2 regions of the Cupriavidus alkaliphilus genome follow, and region 2 is predicted to be linked to the other one. Evidence: predicted binding sites of a transcription regulator. Region 2 holds the regulator's gene; the other holds the start of a gene.
What was found. Region 2 encodes sigma-54, which starts transcription at its own class of promoters, with help from an activator protein. Its sites were predicted from a motif close to TGGCANGNAANCTGCTTT; they were not measured.
Positions count from the first base shown of each region.

Region 1: the regulator sigma-54 is predicted to act here: its motif matches at 1,601-1,618, upstream of FHX60_RS07700 (isopenicillin N synthase family dioxygenase).

Region 1 is NZ_JACHWE010000002.1:229,752-234,186, forward strand. Features, by position in the region: gene FHX60_RS07695 (phospholipase D family protein) at 1-1,412, opposite strand, end outside; gene FHX60_RS07700 (isopenicillin N synthase family dioxygenase) at 1,833-2,831, shown strand; gene FHX60_RS07705 (superoxide dismutase family protein) at 2,899-3,471, opposite strand; gene FHX60_RS07710 (LysR family transcriptional regulator) at 3,643-4,435, opposite strand, start outside.
Region 2 is NZ_JACHWE010000004.1:46,943-63,428, reverse strand. Features, by position in the region: gene FHX60_RS15190 (Na/Pi cotransporter family protein) at 1-220, opposite strand, end outside; gene FHX60_RS15185 (LysE family translocator) at 432-1,043, opposite strand; gene FHX60_RS15180 (adenine phosphoribosyltransferase) at 1,084-1,656, opposite strand; gene FHX60_RS15175 (DJ-1/PfpI family protein) at 1,869-2,447, shown strand; gene FHX60_RS15170 (ribbon-helix-helix domain-containing protein) at 2,547-2,921, shown strand; gene FHX60_RS15165 (monovalent cation:proton antiporter family protein) at 2,949-4,928, opposite strand; gene FHX60_RS15160 (hypothetical protein) at 4,928-5,185, opposite strand; gene FHX60_RS15155 (KpsF/GutQ family sugar-phosphate isomerase) at 5,072-6,055, shown strand; gene lptC (LPS export ABC transporter periplasmic protein LptC) at 6,102-6,731, shown strand; gene lptA (lipopolysaccharide transport periplasmic protein LptA) at 6,846-7,490, shown strand; gene lptB (LPS export ABC transporter ATP-binding protein) at 7,499-8,299, shown strand; gene FHX60_RS15135 (RNA polymerase factor sigma-54) at 8,423-9,901, shown strand; gene hpf (ribosome hibernation-promoting factor, HPF/YfiA family) at 9,950-10,300, shown strand; gene FHX60_RS15125 (PTS sugar transporter subunit IIA) at 10,652-11,107, shown strand; gene hprK (HPr(Ser) kinase/phosphatase) at 11,191-12,162, shown strand; gene FHX60_RS15115 (PsiF family protein) at 12,332-12,724, shown strand; gene rapZ (RNase adapter RapZ) at 12,841-13,719, shown strand; gene FHX60_RS15105 (LON peptidase substrate-binding domain-containing protein) at 13,812-14,471, shown strand; gene mutY (A/G-specific adenine glycosylase) at 14,503-15,678, opposite strand; gene FHX60_RS15095 (dynamin family protein) at 15,791-16,486, opposite strand, start outside.

The DNA.
Region 1 (4,435 bases), on a different contig from region 2:
ACCACGCTGGCGAAGGTGGATTCGATCCGGCCCGCCAGGTCTGGACTGTCGATGATGAAGCCGAGTTCGGTGTTGAGCATGGCCGAGCGCGGGTCGAAATTGAACGAGCCCACGAAGACCCGGCTGCCATCGACCGCAAAGGTCTTGGCGTGCAGGCTGGAGCCCGAGCTGCCGAAGGGTCCGGCGCGCTCTTCCTTCTTGCGGGGCGCCGCCGCGCGCCGCAGTTCGTACAGGTCCACGCCGGCCTCGAGCAGGGCCTTGCGCCGCTTGGCATAGCCCGAATGCACGGCGGCCACATCGGTGGCCTCCAGCGCATTGGTCAGCACGCGTACCGCGACGCCGCGCCCGGCCATATCGGCGAAAAAGGACGTGCCGCCGGTCGACGGCACGAAGTAGGGCGAGACCAGGTCGAGCTCGCGCTGCGGCTCGCCCAGGATTTCGCGCAGCTGGTGCGCCACCAGCGTGCTGCGCGAGGCCTCGCCCAGCGCCTTGGCGGGGTTGTCGCTGACCATGCGCGTGCTTGCCCACTGGAACTGCAGCGTGCCGTCCAGCATCCGCTGTACGTCGGGCAGTTCGCGCACCGCGGCCAGGTAGGCCGCCGCGGCCGGGTTGCGCTCGACCTCGCGGGCGTGCCCGGCCAGCGCCTGCAGCCGCTCCACGCTGACCGGCGGCAGCAGCCGGTCGACCGGGTAGGCCGACGCGCTCGACCAGTAGCGGTCGAAATCCTGCGCCACGTCGCCGGCCGCGGGCCCGACGGCGATCACGTCGAGGTCGGCGAACAGCACGCCGTCGGTGGCGCCGAAGTATTCGTCGCCGACATTGCGCCCGCCGATGATGGTGGCGACGCCGTCGGCGGTGAACGACTTGTTGTGCATGCGCCGGTTCAGGCGCCGGAAATCGGTCAGGAAATTGAGCGCCTTGGGGTGGCGGATCACGAACGGGTTGAAGATCCGCACTTCGACATGGGGGTGCGCATCCAGCGCGGCCAGCAGTTCGTCCATGCCGGCAATGCCGTTGTCATCGAGCAGCAGGCGCACGCGCACGCCACGATCGGCGGCCTCGTGCAGGGCCTCGAGCAGCAGCGTGCCGGTCAGGTCATCGCGCCAGATGTAGTACTGCACGTCGAGCGTGCGCTGCGCGGTGCGTGCCAGCTGCACGCGCGCGGCAAAGGCGGCGTAGGCGTTCTCCAGGGGGTGGATGCCGCTCAGCCCCGGATGCCGCGCCGCTTCGCCGGCCAGCGCCTGGCCCAGCGGCGTGGCCCGGGCTTCGGCCGGCGTCAGCGCAGACGATTCGGTGCGGGGATCGAGCGGTGGCAGCGCGCAGCCGCCGAGCAGGGCGGCGCAGCACAGCATCAGCGAACTGGCGCGCAGGCGGCGGTGGGGGACGAATGCGGCGTCGGTCGGCAATGGCATTGGGCGTCGGGGCGGCCCCGTTGCGGGGCCCTGGGGTGGCGGCGATGGCGCCATGTTGCCATGGCGCGCCGCGCGCGTCGCGATTCCGGCAGTCGGAATGCGGCTGCGCCATGCACCAGTCTGCGCCCTGGCGTGCGCCATGGCGAAGCATGGCAGGGCAAAAGCCGTCGAGTCGTGGGGTACGGCGCTGGCCCGGAACCTGCATAAGCCGCGGCAAGAGTAGAAGCGTTCACCAGCCGCGTGCCAGATCGACGCGCATGCGGGCTGGCCGGGAATTGCTCTTGAAGTCCGTGCCCCGCGCCGTTGCGCAGGCTGGCACCGTCGACCTCAGGAGCGCGCTGTCCCGGCGCGCATTGTCGTTGGCGGCCATGCCTGGGCCGGCGCGGGGCCACTCCTGACCCGCCTGCCACTAGGAATGCCATGACCCAGCCAGACCAAGCCAGCACCCTGGACGAACTCCGCCGCGAATCGCGCATGGGCGCGTTCGGTTCCGAAACCCGCCAGCGCGAGATCCGCCGCATCGACCTGTCCGACTACGCGCGGCGCAAGCCGCAGATTGCCGACGCGCTGTGGCAGGCATCGGTAGACGTCGGCTTCTTCCAGCTCGCCAACCACGGCATCGACCTGGCCAGCGTGCGCCATGCCTTTGCCATGACCGAGCGCTTCTTTGCGCTGCCCGATGAAGTGAAGGCGCAATACCCGCTGCAGAAGGCCAACAACGCCGGCTGGGAAAGCCGCGCGCAGGTCCGGCCCTCCACCGGCACGCCGGACCAGAAGGAGTCCTACCAGATCACGCGCCCGCACATGGACGGCCTGTGGCCGGGCGAGGACGAACTCGCGGGCTTCCGTGAGACCATGCTTGCCTTCGAGGCGCAATGCTGGGAAGTCGGCATGAAGGTGCTGTCATGCTTTGCCGACAAGCTGGGCTTCGCCAGCGACTTTTTCACGCAGGCGCATGATCCGCGCGCGCCGGACTACCAGAGCACCTTGCGGCTGCTGCACTACTACGCGATCCCGCCCGAGCTGCGCGACGGGCTGGGGCTGTGGCGCGCCGGCGCGCATACGGATTTCGACTGCCTGACGCTGCTGTTCCAGCGCCCGGGCCAGGGCGGCCTGCAGGTGTGCCCGGGCAAGGAGATGGCGGCGCAGGCATGGACCCCGATCGAGCCGGACGAGACCGTCATCACGTGCAATATCGGCGACATGCTGATGCGCTGGAGCGATGACCAACTGCCGTCGAACTTCCATCGCGTCCGCAATCCCGCGCCGGGCGAGTACATGGGGCCGCGCTACAGCATGGCCTTCTTCTGCCAGGCCAACCGCGGCGCAACGATCGCAGGGCCGGCCGGCAAGTATCCGCCGATCAGCGCAGGGGATTACCTGCGCCAGCGGGTCAATGCGAACTTCAAGGGGTATTGAGGAGCGCGCGGCAGCGCGGCGAGCCCGGACACGCGTGGTTCAGGCCCGCCCGCCCGGCGCGCGGCGCTCAGGACGCCGCCACCACGCCGCAGGCAATGCGGCCGCCGGCATTGCCGGTGGGCTGCGTCTTGTAGTCGTCCGGATCCTTGTGCACCACCACCGCGCGGCCGATCACGCTGTTGGCGCCCGTGCCCACCGACAGCGACGGCAGCAGCATGCTGACGCGCACGTTGCCGCTGGCATCGGCGGTGACGTTGTTCATGTCGCCCGCATGGTGGTCCGGCATGGTCATCTGCCCGTGGGGCTTGCCGGTCGGGTTGAAATGGCCGCCCGCGCTCATGGCGTCAGGCGCGGAACAGTCGCCTTTCTCGTGGACGTGGAAGCCGTGGACCGAATTGGGCGGCAGCCCGGTAATCGCGGCGGTCATCATCACGCCGCCGGGCTGCTGCTGGAAGGTGACGGTGCCCGCGGTGTTGGAGCCGCTCTTGGGCTGCAGCGTGGCCGACGCCCGGGCACCGCTGGTGGCGCCGGTGGCGGATGGCTGGGCCGCGGACGACGAAGGCATGCCGGAGCCGGCGCAGCCGGCCAGTGCCAGGGTTGCGGCAATGCACGCCGCCAGGGGGAGAAGCACTTGTTTCATCGGAATCCTCTTCTTGTCGTGATTTCGGAAGAAACAGTATAGGTCGGCGGCCGCTGAACCGATTTCCGGTTTTGTCCTACATGCCGCCAGGCATACGCGCCGCTGGCGAATCGCGCCAGCGAAGCGCAGAGGCTCGGGCCAGCCCCTCAGGACAGCCCCTCAGACAGCCCCTCAGGCCGCCACGGGCAGCGGCTGCTGTGCCGCACCAAAATGCGGATGGCGCGAGAACAGCTCGGCCGCCCAGTTCACGAATACCCGCACCTTGGCCGACAGGTGCCGGTTCTGCGGATACATCGCCGAGATCGGCAGTTCATCGGTCTGCCAGTCGGCCAGGATTTCCACCAGCCGGCCGCTGGCCACATAGGGCTCGGCCATGGCGCGCGAGATGCGGGCGATGCCATGGCCTTCCAGCGCGCAGCCGAGGTAGACATCCGCGTCATTGGTGGAAATGGCGGAGGGCAGCAACACCTCGCCGCGCTCGGTGCCGCGCGCCAGCGGCCACGGCATTTCCCGGCCGGTGCGGTTGGACAGGAAATTGACCGCCTTGTGCTGCGCCAGTTCGGCCAGGTCGCGCGGCGTGCCGCTGCGCTTCAGGTAGATCGGCGAGGCGTAGAACGCCAGTTGCACATGGCCGATGCGGCGGGCCACCATGGCTTCGTCCAGCGGAATGCCGACGCGCAGCACTACGTCGACACCCTCCTGCAGCAGGTCGATCGGCTTGCCGTTGATGGTCAGCTCCAGCTTCAGGTCCGGATAGGCCTGGAAGAATTCATGCAGGTGCGGCACCAGCACCAGTTGCGCCAGACCGGCGGTGGTATCGACCGACAGCGTCCCGCGAGGAGAATTGTTCTGGCGCGTGAGCGACTGCTCGGCCTCCTCGACATCGGCCAGGATGCGCACACAACGCTCGTAGTAGGCGGCGCCGTCGTTGGTCACGCTGATGCGGCGCGTGGTCCGGTGCAGC
Region 2 (16,486 bases):
GGCCGACGAAGGAGCTGACGATGACCGCGGTGGCGTTGCTGCTCTGGACCAGACCAGTAACGCCCAGCCCGGCCAGGAAGGCGGTGAAGCGGTTGGAGACGCTGGTCGACAGCACGTGGCGCAAATTGGCGCCATAGACGCGCAGGATGCCGACCTTGACGATGTTGGTGCCCCAGACGAGCAGGGCAACGCCCGATAACAGGTGAAGGAGAACGCCCATGGTGCGCCTTTGTGTGACCGGTGCCGAATACTGACTGGAGGCTCCGCCCGGTCATCGTGTCGTTGTCAAGGGCTCATTATGCGCCCGGCCCCCGGCACCGGCAACGGCATGGGCCCCGCGCTGCGGGGCGCGGGCAACATGGCAACACCGCCATCGGCAGCCGCCGCGACGATGCGGCAGCGCAGCGCCGGCAGCGCTGCCAGGGTCCGGATCAGGGCAGCGCGACCTTGATGCCGAGCCCGACGAAGATGGCCCCGGCAGCGCGGTCCAGCCAGCGCCCGGTGGCCGGCCGCCGGCGCAGCCACGCGCCCAGCCAGCCCGCGCACAGCCCGAACAGCGAGAACACCACCGCGGTCTGCAGCATGAAGACCACGCCCAGCAGCAAGAACTGCAGTCCGGGATGCGCGGCGTCGGCGCGCACGAACTGCGGCAGGAACACCAGGAAGAACAGCGTCACCTTGGGGTTCAGCATGTTGCCCAGCACGCTCTGGCGGAATACGCGCGCGAGCGGCACGGACTCGACCTCGCCGCCCTGCGCCAGCCCGCCCTTCGCACGCAGCGCCTGGATGCCGATCCAGATCAGGTAGGCGGCGCCGGCGTACTTGATCAGCTGGAAGGCCAGCGGCGAAGAGCGCAGCACCGCGGCCAGCCCCACCGCGGCAATCACGGTATGGAACAGGCAGCCGACCGAAAAGCCCAGCGCCGCCACCAGCCCCGCGCGACGCCCCTGCGCCATGCCGCGCGCCAGCACCTGCAGGTTGTCCGGCCCCGGGGCCACGGTCACGGCGATGGAGGCCAGCAGGAACAGCAGCAGGTCAGGCATGGAGACTCCTTGCGTGGATCTTTACGCGGGCGCGCATCGCTCAGTGCCCCTCGAACTTGCACACGGTGAACAGCGGCAACCCGGCGCCGTGCAGCAGCTTCGATCCGCCCAGCTCGGGCAGGTCGACGATGGCGGCGCCCTCCACCACCGTCGCGCCCAGGCGCTCCAGCAGCTTGCGCCCGGCCATCATGGTGCCGCCGGTGGCGATCAGGTCGTCGACCAGCAGCACGCGGTCGCCGGCCTTGCAGGCGTCGGCGTGGATCTCGACCGTGGCGCTGCCGTATTCCAGTTCGTATTCCTCGGCCACGGTCTGGAACGGCAGCTTGCCCTTCTTGCGGATCGGCACGAAGCCCAGGTTCAGCTCGTACGCGACGATCGCGCCCAGGATAAAGCCGCGCGCGTCGATACCCGCGACCAGGTCGAGTTGCGCGTCCATATAGCGGTGCACGAACACGTCGATCAGCACGCGCAGGGTCTTGGGATCCTGCAGCAGCGGCGTGATGTCGCGGAACATCACGCCGGGCTGGGGCCAGTCCGGCACGGTACGGATGCGGTCGCGCAGGTAGCCGGTGACGTCGCCGAGGTCGGGGGACTGGATGATGGAATCTGCCATAGGGAGTCGGGAGGATGGGCGCGCGGCGCGCCGGTCAGAAAGCGGTGGCGACGGCATGCGGGCGGCGCGGCAAGCCGGCGTGGTAACCCATTACCACCCGCGCCGCCGGGGTGCCCAGCACAATGGCCCTGCCTGCCGGCCGGACGGGCTGCCCGCGCCGGCTTGCCGCGTCCGGCACCCACCGGACACCCGTAACCATACAGGAGACCACGATGGCAAAAAAGATTCTGATGCTGGTGGGCGACTACGCCGAAGACTACGAAACCATGGTGCCGTTCCAGGCGCTGCAGATGGTCGGCCACACCGTCGATGCGGTGTGTCCCGACAAGCGGGCGGGCGACGCGTGCGCCACCGCGGTTCACGATTTCGAGGGCGACCAGACCTACAGCGAGAAGCGCGGCCACAACTTCACCCTCAATGCCACCTTTGCCGAGATCGACCCGGCCGGCTACGACGCGCTGGTCATCCCCGGCGGCCGCGCCCCCGAATACCTGCGCCTGAACGCGCGCGTGCTGGAGATCGTGCGGCATTTTGCGCAGGCCGGCAAGCCGATTGCCGCGGTGTGCCACGGCGCCCAGCTGCTGGCGGCCGCGGGCGTGCTCGAAGGCAAGACCTGCTCCGCCTACCCGGCCTGCGCGCCGGAAGTGAAGCTGGCCGGCGGCACCTATGCCGAGATCGCGGTCGACCAGGCCCATACCGACGGCAACCTCGTCACCGCCCCGGCCTGGCCGGCGCATCCGGCCTGGCTGGCGCAGTTCCTTGCGGTGCTGGGCACGCGGATCGTACATTAGTGCTTTCCGCACGCGGCGCCCCCACGCGTGATGCATGGCTTGCCGGCCCGGCCGGCCATGCACAGCCTGCCGGCCGCGCCGCTCGCCAGGGAGCCTTTCATGTGTGAAATCTTTATCCGCGCCAATCCGGCGTCTTACCAGAGCCAGTCGCGCTCGCTGCGCCTGCATGGCGCGGCCACTAGCATCCGCCTGGAAAGCCTGTTCTGGGAAGTGCTGGAAGAACTGGCGCAGCGCGACGGCATGACCGTCAACCAGCTGATCACGCGCCTGCACGACGAACTGACCGAACACCGCGGCAGCGAGGCGGTGGCGGGCAATTTCTCATCGTTCCTGCGGGTGTGCTGCCTGCGCTACCTGATGCTGCAGGGCGAGGGGCGCATCCCGGCCGATCGCGACGTGCCGATCCGCTCGCTGGACCCGCGCGCGGTGCTCGACAATCTGCCGGAATCCTGGGTCGAGCCGCGCCCACACTGAGGCTTGCTGCGGCGCCAGTTCCGGCGCTCAGCCGTTCAGGATGCGCGTCTCCGCGGCCTCCAGCGCCTCGGGCGGGCCGCGCAGCACGACGATATCGCCGGGCTCCAGCACGGTCTCGGGCTGTGGATCGAAGGCGCGGATGCCGCGCCGGCGCACCGCGGTCACCTCGACCCCGATACGGTCCAGCCCCAGCGCGCCCAGGCGCCTGCCCACCGCGGTGGATTGCGGGCCCAGCGACACCGAATGCAGCCGCACCGAGTCGCGCTCGACCATGTCCTCTTCGTCGTCGCGCCCGTGGAAATAGCCGCGCAGCAGGCTGTAGCGCGCGTCGCGCGCCTGCTGCACGCCGCGCACCACCCGCCGCATCGGCACGCCCAGCAGCACCAGCGCGTGCGAGGCCAGCATCAGGCTGCCCTCGATGATCTCGGGCACCACCTCGGTGGCGCCGGCCTTCTGCAGCGTGTCGAGTTCGGAATCGTCGACCGTGCGCACGATCACCGGCAGCGCCGGCGCCAGCTCCTGCACATGGTGCAGCACCTTCAGCGCCGACGGCGTGTTGGCGTAGGTCACGATCACCGCGGCGGCGCGGTGCAGGCCCGCGGCGATCAGCGCCTCGCGCCGGCCCGCGTCGCCGTAGACCACGGTGTCGCCGGCGGCGGCGGCCTCGCGCACGCGGTCGGGGTCCAGGTCGAGCGCCACATAGTTGATGCCCTCGCGCTCCAGCATGTGGGCCAGGTTCTGCCCGCTGCGGCCGAAGCCGCAGATGATGGCGTGCTTCTCGGTCTGCAGGCTCTGCGCGGCGATGCGGGTCATGTTCAGCGACTGCATCAGCCATTCGTTGGCGGAAAAGCGCAGCACGATGGCGTCGCTGTACTGGATCAGGAACGGTGCCGCCAGCATCGACAGCAGCATCGACGCGAGGATTACCTGGATCAGCACCGGGTCGACCAGGTTCAGGCCGTCGATCTGGTTCAGCAGCACGAAGCCGAACTCGCCCGCCTGCGCCAGCCCCAGCCCGGTGCGGATGGCCACGCCCTGAGGCGAGCCGAACACGCGCGCCAGCGCCGCGATCAGCACCAGCTTGAACAGCACCGGCACCACCAGCAGCGCCAGCACCAGCCAGATATGGTCGAGCACCACGCGGATATTGAGCAGCATGCCGATGGTGACGAAGAACAGCCCCAGCAGCACGTCGCGGAACGGCTTGATGTCCTCCTCCACCTGGTGGCGGTAGGGCGTCTCGGAGATCAGCATGCCCGCCATGAAGGCGCCCAGCGCCATCGACAGGCCCAGCCGCTCGGTCAGCGCCGCCATGCCCAGCGTGACCAGCAGCAGGTTCAGCATGAACAGTTCCTGCGAGCGGCGCGCCGCCACCACATGGAACCAGCGGCTCATCAGGCGCTGGCCCAGGAAGAAGATCGCGCCCAGCGCCACCACGATCTTGAGCGTGGCCAGGCCTAGCGCCATGACCAGGTCGCCCGGATCGTGCGACAGTGCCGGAATCACGATCAGCAGCGGCACCACCGCCAGGTCCTGGAACAGCAGGATGCTGATGATGTTGCGCCCGTGCTCGCTTTCCAGCTCCATGCGCTCGGACAGCATCTTGGACACGATGGCGGTCGAAGACATGGCCAGGGCTCCGCCCAGCGCCACCGAGGCCTGCCACGACAACGGAAACAGCCAGTTGAAGGCCCAGCTGGCCGGCACCACCGCCAGCATCGACAGCGCCACCTGCGAGCCGCCCATGCCGAACACCAGCCGCTTCATCGCGCGCAGCCTGGCCAGGCTGAATTCCAGCCCGATCGAGAACATCAGGAAGACCACGCCGAACTCGGCCAGGTACTTGGTCTGCGCGGTGTCGCTGGCCAGCCCCAGCGCATGCGGTCCGATCAGGATGCCGACGGCCAGGTAGCCCAGCATCGGCGGCAGCTGCAGCATGCGGAACGCGACCACGCCGAACACGGCGGCGGCCAGCAGCACCAGGGTCAGTTCCAGCGGAGAATGCATCAGGCGGTCAGGGTGACCGGCGAGGCGCGCGGCCGACCCGGCACGGGCACCCTGCCGGCGGAAATACGGCGAGCACGGGCGAGCGCGACGCGCGCGTTGGGTCGGCCCAGGTGCGGTCGCATTCGTTGGTATACTTCGTCGCCATGATAGCTAATTTCGATGCGGATCGAGCACTCAGGCTCGCCCGCGACACGCTCCAGACCGAAGCCGATGCGGTTTCCGCACTTTCCGGCCGCCTGAACGGCGACTTTGCCCATGCCGTGCAGCTGATCCTGCAATGCACCGGGCGCGTGGTCGTTTCGGGCATCGGCAAGTCCGGCCATATCGGCCGCAAGGTCGCGGCCACGCTCGCCTCGACCGGCACCCCCGCGTTCTTCGTGCACCCCGCCGAAGCCAGCCATGGCGACCTCGGCATGGTCACGCGCGACGACGTGCTGATCGCCTTCTCCAATTCCGGCGAGACCGGCGAGCTGCTGTCGATCATCCCGATCGTCAAGCGCATCGGCGCGCGCCTGATCTCGGTCACCGGCAATCCGGAATCCAACCTCGCCAAGCTGGCCGACGTCCACCTGGACGCGGCGGTCGAGAAGGAAGCCTGCCCGCTGAACCTGGCCCCGACCGCCAGCACCACCGCCGCGCTGGCGCTGGGCGACGCGCTCGCGGTGGCGGTGCTCGATGCGCGCGGCTTCGGCGAGGAGGACTTCGCCCGCTCGCACCCCGGCGGCGCGCTCGGCCGCAAGCTGCTGACCCACGTGCGCGACGTGATGCGTACCGGCAACGCCGTGCCCGAGGTGCGCGAAAGCACGCCGCTGGCCCAGGCGCTGATGGAAATCACGCGCAAGGGCATGGCCATGACCGCGGTGGTGGATACCGACGGGCGCGCCATCGGCGTGTTCACCGACGGTGACCTGCGCCGCCTGCTGGAAACCCCGCGCGACTGGAAGACCGTGCCGATCGGCGAGGTCATGCACCGCAACCCGCACGTGGTCAACCAGGACCAGCTGGCAGTGGAAGCCGTGCAAGTGATGGAAGCCAACCGCATCAACCAGCTGCTGGTGGTGGACGACGAAGGGCGCCTGACCGGCGCGCTGCATATCCACGACCTGACCCGCGCCAAGGTCATCTGAGCCGGCGCACCACCGACGGCACCAGCAGCACAACGCCAAGGACACCATGCAGGCACTTCTCGCCTCCCTCAGCGGCATCGTCATGCGGCTGCTGCCGCTGCTGCTGATGGCCATCGTGGCGGGCAGCACGTTCTGGCTGGTCCAGATCAACTCCCCCAAGGAAGACCAGGCCGCGCAGACCACCAAGAAGCACGAGCCGGACTACTTCATGGACCGCTTCTCGGCCACCGAGCTGGCGCCCGACGGCAGTACCAAGATCCGCTTCACCGGCGAGCGCATGGTCCATTTCGAGGACGACCAGACTTACGAGGTCACGCGCCCCGCGATGCGCGCCTACGAGCCGGACCGCCCGCCGGTGACCGCGCGCGCCGACATCGGCCGCATGAACGCCGAAGGCACGGTGATCGACCTGTACGGCAATGGCTACGTGCTGCGCCAGCAAGGCAAGGATCCGTCCAAGGATCCGCAGTTGACCGCGGCGTCGAGCTATTTCCAGCTGCTGGTCAATGACGACATCGTCAAGACCGACAAGCCGGTCAAGCTGACGCGCGGCCCTTCGGTCATGACCGCCAACGGACTCATCTTCAACAACGTCACCCGCGAAGTACAATTGCTCGGCAATGTACGCGGCACCATCATCACCGGGCCGTCCCCGGGCCGCGCGCCAGGGTCCTGAACTCCCGGTCCGGCGCAGCCGCGCGCGCGGTGCCGGCCGGCACCGCAGCACGCGCCGAAGTCCGCGCAAACCGCACCATCACGCATCCAGACGCCCTCTAGCAACCCTGCCAACATGACCGCTTCCCTGACGACATCGTCCCGTCGACGCACCGCCCCGGCCCTGCTCGCGCTGGCCCTGGCCATCGGCCTGCTGGCCCAGCCTGCCCTTGCCGAGCGCGCGGACCGCGACAAGCCGATGGTGCTCGAGGCGGACAACGCCAGCTATGACGATGTCAAGCAGATCTATACGCTGACCGGCAACGTGGTGCTGACCAAGGGCACCATGATCCTGAAGTCCGACGCGGCCGAGCTGCGCACCGACCCCGAGGGCTACCAGTTCGCCGTGGCCACCTCGAAGCCGGGCAAGCAGGCCTATATCCGCCAGAAGCGCGAGGGCGTCGATGAATACATCGACGGCTGGGGCGACCGCATCGAATACGACGGCAAGCAGGAATTCTCCAAGCTGATCGGCAATGCCCGCATGGCGCGGCTGCAGGGCGCCAAGCTGGTCGACGAGATCCGCGGCGCGGTGCTGACCTACGACAGCCGCAAGGAACTCTATACCGCGGCGGGCGGCGGCAGCGGCGATGCCGCGGCGGCCAACCCGTCAGGCCGCGTGCGCGCGGTGCTGTCGCCGCGCCAGGACCAGAAGTCCGGCACCGCAGGCGGCTCGCCGCTGGACCTGAAGTCGGCGCCCGCGCCCGCCAACAAACCCTGACCGTACTTATGACCGATACCGCCACCATTGCCGACAAGCCTGTCGTCGAAGCCAACTCCGTCCTGCCCGGCGGCAGCACGCTGGTCGTGCGCCACCTGAAGAAGCGCTATGGCTCGCGCACGGTGGTCAAGGACGTCTCGCTCGACGTGAAGAGCGGCGAGGTGGTCGGGCTGCTCGGCCCCAACGGCGCGGGCAAGACCACGTCGTTCTACATGATCGTCGGCCTGGTGGCGCTGGACGAAGGCGACATCGTGCTCGACGGCGACCACATCAGCGGCCTGCCGATCCACGAGCGCGCGCGCATGGGCTTGTCATACCTGCCGCAGGAAGCCTCGGTGTTCCGCAAGCTCAACGTCGAGGAAAACATCCGCGCGGTGCTGGAGCTGCAGCAGGACAAGGGCAAGCCGCTGGCCAAGGCCGAGATCGAGCGCCGCCTGGATGCCCTGCTCGACGACCTGCAGATCGCGCACCTGCGCAACAATCCGGCGCTGTCGCTGTCCGGCGGCGAGCGCCGCCGCGTGGAAATCGCGCGCGCACTGGCGTCATCGCCGCGCTTCATCCTGCTGGACGAGCCCTTTGCCGGCGTGGACCCGATCGCCGTGGGCGAGATCCAGCGCATCGTCAGCTTCCTCAAGGCGCGCAATATCGGCGTGCTGATCACCGACCACAACGTGCGCGAGACGCTCGGCATCTGCGATCACGCCTACATCATCAGCGAAGGCACGGTGCTGGCCGCGGGCCAGCCCGAAGACATCATCGCCAATGACGCCGTGCGGCGCGTCTATCTGGGCGAGAACTTCCGCATGTGACAAGTCGGCGGCCCCGCACGGGCCGCCATGGCCGCATGGCAGGGAGAGCCAGCGGCGATCACGGCGCATCAGCGATAGCAATTTCCGTTCCAACATCGGAAAGATGCGCATAAAATAGGTCGCATGAAACCGTCGCTACAGCTCCGCCTCTCCCAGCACCTGGCACTGACCCCGCAGCTGCAACAGTCGATCCGGCTGCTGCAGCTTTCCACGCTGGAACTGCAGCAGGAAGTCGAACAGGCGCTGACGGAAAACCCGCTGCTCGAGCGGGAGAACGACTGGATCGAAAGCCCGCTGCGCGTGGCGGCCGATGGCTCGGTCAACGTCCAGAGCGCGCCCGCGCCCGCCCCCGCCGAGCCCCAGGGCAATGGCGACGCGCGCGCCGAAGGCGGCGCCGATGACAGCTACGGCGACAACAGCAGCGGCGACGACTACGGCAACGGCGACTGGAGCCTGGACGATTTCGCCCGCCGCCCGCAAGGCGACGAGGACGAAAAGACGCCGATGCAGCTGCGCGATGCCGAGCCCACGCTGCGCGAATACCTGATGGAGCAGCTGACACCGCTGAAGATCTCGGCGCGCGACAAGGGACTCGCCATCTTCCTGATCGAATCGCTCGATGACGATGGCTACCTTAGCGCCTCGCTCGAAGAGATCTGCGCGGAGCTGCCCGAAGAACTCGAGTTCGACCCCGACGAAGTCCACGCCATCCTGACGCTGCTGCAGAGCTTCGATCCGCCTGGTGTGGGCGCGCGCAACGCGGCCGAATGCCTGGCGCTGCAATTGCGCCGCCTGACGCACCCGCAGCGCGAACTCGCGCTGACCATCGTCACCCATCACCTGGAACTGCTGGCGGTACGCGACTACACGCGGCTGAAGAAGGCCCTGCAGGTCGATGAGGTCGCACTCAAGGCCGCGCATGACCTGATCCGCTCGCTGGCGCCCTACCCGGGCCATGCGTACAGCCGTCCGGAGGCCGATTTCGTTGTGCCTGATGTGTTCGTGCGCAAGAGCGGCGGCGGCTGGATCGCGCAGCTCAATCCGGATGTGATGCCGAGGCTGCGCATCAACGATATGTACGCACAGATCCTGCGTGGCGCCAAAGGCGAGACCGGTACCGCCGGGCTGCAGCAGAAGCTGCAGGAAGCACGCTGGCTGATCAAGAATATCCAGCAAAGGTTCGACACCATCCTGCGTGTCTCGCAGGCCATTGTCGAGCGTCAAAAGAACTTTTTCACCCACGGTGAAATCGCCATGCGCCCCTTGGTTTTGCGGGAGATTGCCGATACACTGGGTTTACACGAGTCAACCATCTCCCGGGTGACGACCAATAAATATATGGCTACGCCGATGGGTACTTTCGAACTGAAGTACTTCTTTGGCAGCCACGTGTCCACCGAAACCGGTGGCGCGGCTTCATCAACGGCCATCCGCGCCTTGATCAAGCAACTGATAGGAGCCGAAGACCCGAGGAATCCCCTTTCCGACAGTCGCATCGCCGAACTGCTGGGCGAACAGGGCTTCGTTGTCGCACGCCGCACGGTCGCCAAGTATCGTGAAGCCTTGAAAATCCCCGCAGTCAATCTCCGCAAGTCTTTGTAGCCGAGCCCACCGCCTGCCTGGTGAGGCTCTTTCAGAAGGAGAAGCGCTATGAACTTCAAGATCAGTGGACACCACCTGGACATCACGCCCCCTCTGCGTGAGTACGTGGAAACGAAGCTGGAGCGAATCGTCAGGCATTTCGATCAAGTCATTGGCGTTAGCGTGCTGCTCTCTGTCGACAATCACAAGGAAAAGGACCGGCGTCAGTACGCGGAAATCAATCTGCATCTAAAGGGCAAGGACATCTTTGTCGAGGCGCATCACGAAGACCTGTATGCGGCGATCGACGCACTCGTCGACAAGCTGGACCGTCAGGTGATTCGCTACAAGGATCGCGTGCAAGGCCACGACCGCGAAGCGGTCAAGTACCAGATGGCCGCAGCGCAAATGCAGCAATAAACCCGTGCCCGGCAGCCCCGCAGAGGGCTGCTGAACCAGGATTCCACAGGCAAGCCGCGCCGCGAAGCGCGGCTTTTTTGCGCCCTGGCGCTGTGCGGGCTGTGGCAGCGGAGCAAACCTTGCCATGCATGGAAGCCCGAAAGGTTCGCAAGCGCAGCGCCAAGGTGTATGCTGCGCCATACAAAGAGAGAGAAATCGTGGCCGCGCCTGCCCGCGCTGCACCGCACAATGCAAGGGTAGTCGCTGCTCTATAATGGGCCGGACGTCTTCCCCCGCGCCGGCAGCGGTGAGGGAGCCAGACGCTGCCCGGCGGAACGATCCGCCCGCTAACTGAAATCCTGCGCATCGCCCATGAATCGTTTGGCCAAATTGCTGCCACCCGGCAACATCACCCTCGACGTCAGCGTCACCAGCAAGAAACGTGTGTTCGAGCAGGCCGGGCTCCTCTTCGAGAACAACCATGGCGTGGCGCGCGCCATCGTCACCGACAACCTGTTCGCGCGCGAGTCGCTGGGCTCGACCGGACTGGGCGCCGGCGTGGCGATCCCGCACGGGCGCATCAAGGGCCTGAAGCAGCCCCTGGCCGCGTTCATGCGACTGGCCGAGCCGATTCCGTTCGAATCGCCGGACGGCAAGCCGGTTTCGCTGCTGATCTTCTTGCTGGTGCCCGAACAGGCCACGCAGCAGCACCTGGAAATCTTGTCCGAGATCGCGCAACTGCTGTCGGATCGCGACATGCGCGAGGGCCTGGCGACCCTCCCTACGCCCGATGCCGTGCACGAACTGCTGATCGCATGGCATCCCTGATCCACTGATTCCCCCCGGAGCGGGCCGGCACCAGACCGGGGAAGCGCCACGCGCTTCGAACACCGCCTTACCAGCCATACCGCATGGAACTCACCGGCGTCACCTCCCAGTCCATCTTCGACGACAACGCAGCCGACCTCAAACTCTCGTGGGTCGCTGGCCTGGAGGGCGCGGACCGCGCCTTTGACGTGGAATTCGCCCGCGAAGCGACTTCCGCCGCAGACCTGGTGGGCCACCTCAACCTGATCCACCCCAACCGGATCCAGGTCCTCGGCAAGCCCGAAATCACGTACTACCAGCGCCTCGACGACGAGACCCGCAAGCGCCAGATGGGCGAGCTGATCCTGCTGGAGCCGCCGTTCCTGGTGATCGCCGACGGCATGGAGCCGCCGCCGGACCTGGAACTGCGCTGCACGCGCTCGTCGACGCCGCTGTTCACCACGCCGGTGTCGTCCGCCGCGGTGATCGACCACCTGCGCCTGTACCTGTCGCGCATCTCCGCCCCGCGCGTAACCATGCACGGCGTGTTCCTCGACATCCTGGGCATGGGTGTGCTGATCATGGGCGAATCGGGCCTGGGCAAGAGCGAACTGGGCCTGGAACTGATCTCGCGCGGCCACGGGCTGGTGGCGGACGACGCGGTCGACTTCGTGCGGCTGGGGCCGGATTTCATCGAGGGCCGCTGCCCGCCGCTGCTGCAGAACCTGCTGGAAGTGCGCGGCCTGGGGCTGCTCGACATCAAGACCATCTTCGGCGAGACCGCGGTGCGGCGGAAGATGAAGATCAAGCTGGTGGTGCAGCTGGTGCGGCGCAACGACGGCGAGTTCGAGCGGCTGCCGCTGGATTCGCAGTACCTGGACGTGCTCGGCCTTCCCATCCACATGGTCAAGATCCAGGTGGCGGCCGGCCGCAACCTTGCCGTGCTGGTCGAAGCCGCCGTGCGCAACACCATCCTGCGCCTGCGCGGCATCGACACGCTGCGCGACTTCATGGACCGCCAGCGCGCCGCGATGCAGGCCGATGCCGTCTCGCGCGGGCAGGGCCGGCTGCTGTAAGCCCCCGGTCCGCGCGGTTTTCAATTGCTTACAACGGCGTGGCAACCGCTAGTCAACGTTTCTCAGGCATGCTCCGTTTTGTGCTGTAATGGGCATCACGCCTGTTACGGAAGCTGCAACGCCGACCCCGGCGCGCGGCGATAAGGTTGTCCACCCGAGGAGAGCAAGCATGAAGACCCTGATTGCAGTGTGCGCGCTGGTGACCCCGCTGTTCGCAGCCAGCGCCTTTGCGCAGACCGCCACGCCGGCCACCCCTGCTACGCCGGCCAAGCCGTCGGCCGCGGCCCCGGCAACGCCTGCCGTGCCGGCCACGCCCGCTACCCCGGCCAATCCGGACAAGCCCGCGGCCAACACCCAGCAGGACAAGATGAAGGCCTGCAACGCGCAGGCCTCCGGCAAGAAAGGCGACGAACGCAAGGCGTTCATGAAGGAATGCCTGTCGAAGTCCGGCGCGCCCAAGACCCAGCAGGAGAAAATGGCGGCCTGCAGCAAGTCGGGCAAAGGCAAGAAGGGCGACGAATACAAGGCCTACATGAAGGAATGCCTGTCGAAGGAAGCCTGAGCGACGCTACTGGCGAAATGGCGAACAAGGATGGCGAACCGGGCGGTTCGCCATTTTTGCTGGTGTCAAACTGCTGTCATGACGCAGCCGGCACCTGATGCTATGCTTCAGTTGCTATGCGCATCATCCTCATCACCGGCATATCCGGTTCCGGCAAGTCCGTCGCACTGAACGTCCTCGAAGATGCAGGCTATTACTGCGTGGACAACCTGCCGGCGCAGTTCATCCCTGAACTGACCCGCTACCTCGACGCTCAGGGCTACACGCACCTGGGCGTGGCTACCGACATCCGCAGCCGCGAGTCGCTCGACCAGTTGCCCGACACCGTGCGCGCGCTGGCCGCCGAGCACCAGGTCGAGGTCATTTTCCTGACCGCCAGCACCGATGCCCTGGTGCAGCGCTACTCCGAGACGCGGCGCCGCCATCCGCTGTCGGCCCGCACCGACGGCGCAGCCGGCGGCGGCGGCGCCTTCAACGACACGGCGCTGATGGAAGCGATCGAGATGGAGCGCGCGCTGCTCAGCCCGCTGGCCGAGGCCGCGCACCGGATCGACACCAGCAATGTGCGCACCAATACGCTGCGCAGCTGGATCAAGGAGCTGATCCGCGACGATAGCCAGCGCCTGACATTGCTGTTCGAGTCGTTCGGCTTTAAGCACGGCGTGCCCAGCGATGCCGACATGGTGTTCGACGTGCGCTCGCTGCCCAACCCGTACTACGACCTGGCGCTGCGACCGCTCACCGGCCGCGACATGCCGGTGATCGACTTCCTGCAGGCACAGCCGATGGTGCTGGCGATGGCCGAGGATATCCGCGCCTACGTGGAAAAGTGGCTGCCAAGCTTCATTGCCGACAACCGCAGCTACCTGACCGTGGCGATCGGCTGCACCGGCGGCCAGCATCGCTCGGTCTATATTGCCGAAAGGCTCGCCAACTATTTCCGGGCACATGGTAATGTGCTGGTCAGACACCGAGAGCTCGCACCGGCGGGCTGACGCACGCGGCATGGCACCCCGGGCTGCACGGGGCATCTGAGCGCGGCGTCGGCCTGGCGGCCCAATGCTGCGCGACCCCAAGCCTGCACCGCATGTCCTCGACCGACCTCTACCGTCCCACAGGGTCCGAAGACCCGCCACGGACGCTCGAAAACCTGCCGCTGTTCCCCCTGCACACTGTGCTGTTTCCCGGTGGACGGCTGCCGTTGCGCGTGTTCGAGGCGCGCTATGTCGACATGGTGCGCAACTGCCTGCGCGACAGCGCGCCGTTCGGCGTCTGCCTGATCGCCAGCGGCGAGGAAGTGGCCCGGCCCAACCAGCCCACCGTGCCCGAACTGGTCGGCTGCCTCGCCGAAATCGTCGACTGCAACATGGAGCAGCTGGGCGTGCTGCTGATCCGCACGCGCGGCCGCGAGCGCTTCCATATCATCAGCCACGAAACCCGCGACGACGGCCTGCTGGTGGCGCGCGCCGAGGTGCTCCCCCCCGACATCATCGACTGCAAGCTGGAACTGCTGGGCGAATGCCTGGACGCGCTGCGCCGCATCGTGACGCGACTGCACGCCGAGCAGCCCGACCGCATGCCGTTCGACGAGCCCTACCTGTGGGACGACCCGAGCTGGGTCGCCAACCGGCTGTGCGAACTGCTGCCGGTGCCGCTGAAGGCCAAGCAGATGCTGATGGCCTTGCCCGACGCGGGCATGCGCATCGAGATCGTGCACCGCTACATGCGGCAGAACCACATGCTGTAGGGCGGCCTTTCCTCCCCGCCCTGCCCCGGCTTCAGAACAAGCCCACCCGCGCCTGGTCCTCAAGCAGCCGGCGCACCGGCGCGGGCGTGCCCAGCGCATCGAGATCGTCGAGCGACAGCCAGCGCTGCCCGGCCGGCGTCGCGCTGTCCTGCCGCAGCACGTTCGCCTTCGCGTCGAGGTCGACCCGGATGGCGCGGATCAGCAGGCGGAAGTGCGTGAACACATGGGTCAGCTCGCCGGCCAGCACGGCGCGCGCGGGGCTGCCGAAAGCGCGCGCGTAGTCGAGCGCGCGGGCCTCGGCGGCCTCCGCGTCGAAGGGAACGGAGTCGACCGGCATCTCCGGCAGGCTCCACAGGCCGCCCCAGATGCCGCTGTCCGGACGCAGGCGCAGCAGCACTTCACGCTCGCGCCGCACCAGCAGCATCACCGTGCTGCGCTCGGGGATGGCGGCGCGCGGCTTGGGCGCAGGGAGCACGCCGGTCAGGCCGTCGCGGCGCGCGACGCAATCGGCGGACAGCGGGCAAGCTGCGGCATCGGCCAGGCAGGCGGGCTTGCCGCGCGAGCACACCGTCGCGCCGAGGTCCATCAGTCCCTGCGTATAGGCGACCATGTCGTCGGCCTGGTGCGGGCCGGGTGCCGGCAAGGCCAGTTCCGCGAGTTGCCACATGCGCGCTTCCACCGCGCGCTCGCCCGGATGGCCATGGATGCCGAAGCAGCGCGCGAACACACGCTTGACGTTGCCGTCCAGGATCGGCGAACGCACCCCGGCGCTGAACGCCGCAATGGCCGCCGCGGTGGAGCGGCCGATGCCCGGCAACGTGACCAGCACCGCGGGGTCGGCGGGGAAGCGGCCGCCGTGCTCGGTGACCACTTGCATGGCGCAGCGGTGCAGGTTGCGCGCGCGCGAGTAATAGCCCAGCCCGGCCCACAGCGCCATCACCTGGTCGGCTGGCGCGGCCGCCAGATCCTGCACCGTGGGCAGTTGCGCGACGAAGCGCTGGAAGTAGTCGATCACCGCGCTGACCTGGGTCTGTTGCAGCATGATCTCGGACAGCCAGATGCGGTACGGGTCGCGCGTGTTCTGCCACGGCAGGTCGTGCCGGCCGTGCCGGCGCTGCCAGGTGACGACGCGCGCGCCGAAGTCGGGGGGCACGCAGAGGTCGTCAGGCAGGGCGGGAGCGGTACGGGGGACTGGTTTGCGGGGCATCGGTGTGGCAACGGCGTGGCGCGCAGACATGGGGCATCGGCGCGCCAAAGAAAAAGGCGCCGCAAGGCGCGGCGCCACATGATATACCGGCCGACGAAGCCGTCGAGAGCAGCTACGCTACCGCAAGGCTGGCACTGTCCGCATCGCTCCCCGGCCGCATCAGCCGCTGGGCAAAGCCTTCGATCCGTCCGCTGCGTTCGTCCAGCCCGTTCAGCACTTCTTCCAGCTGCGCGATGCGGCTTTCCAGCGTATCGGTGGCCTCATGGATGCGCTCGATCGAATCGACGCGCCGGCGCAGCTGCTTCTGGTGTTCGCGCACCTGCGCTTCCAGCGGCGTCATCACCGACTTGAGCCAGACCTCGATGTCGCGGTTGAGGCCGCGGAAATTCTCCAGCACCCGGCTGGCCATGGTGTTGAACGCGCTTTGCACCAGCTGCGGGCGCGAGCGCGTCAGCATGCTGATCGTGCCGAAATGCGCCTGCACCAGCCGCAGCGTTTCCTGCAGCTCGGCCAGGTAGCGTTCGGCGGTGAACTGCATCGGCGCGGGCAGCGTGAAGCCGTGTTCGGCATTGAAGCGCCGGTACATGCTTTCGATCAGCTGGTGCAGCTGGCCGATCTTGTTGTCGGCATCGCTCACCAGCCCGCTCAACTGCGCGAACAATGCCTCCATGTCCTCGCGCAGGCCGCGCGAAAAGAAGCGCTCCTTCATCTGCTCGCGCGCGCTGCGCATGGTGCGGCGCACGTCGCGCAATTGCAGGCTCTTGATGATGTCGGCGCTGTGCCGGCCGAAGACCAGGCGCAGCGCCTG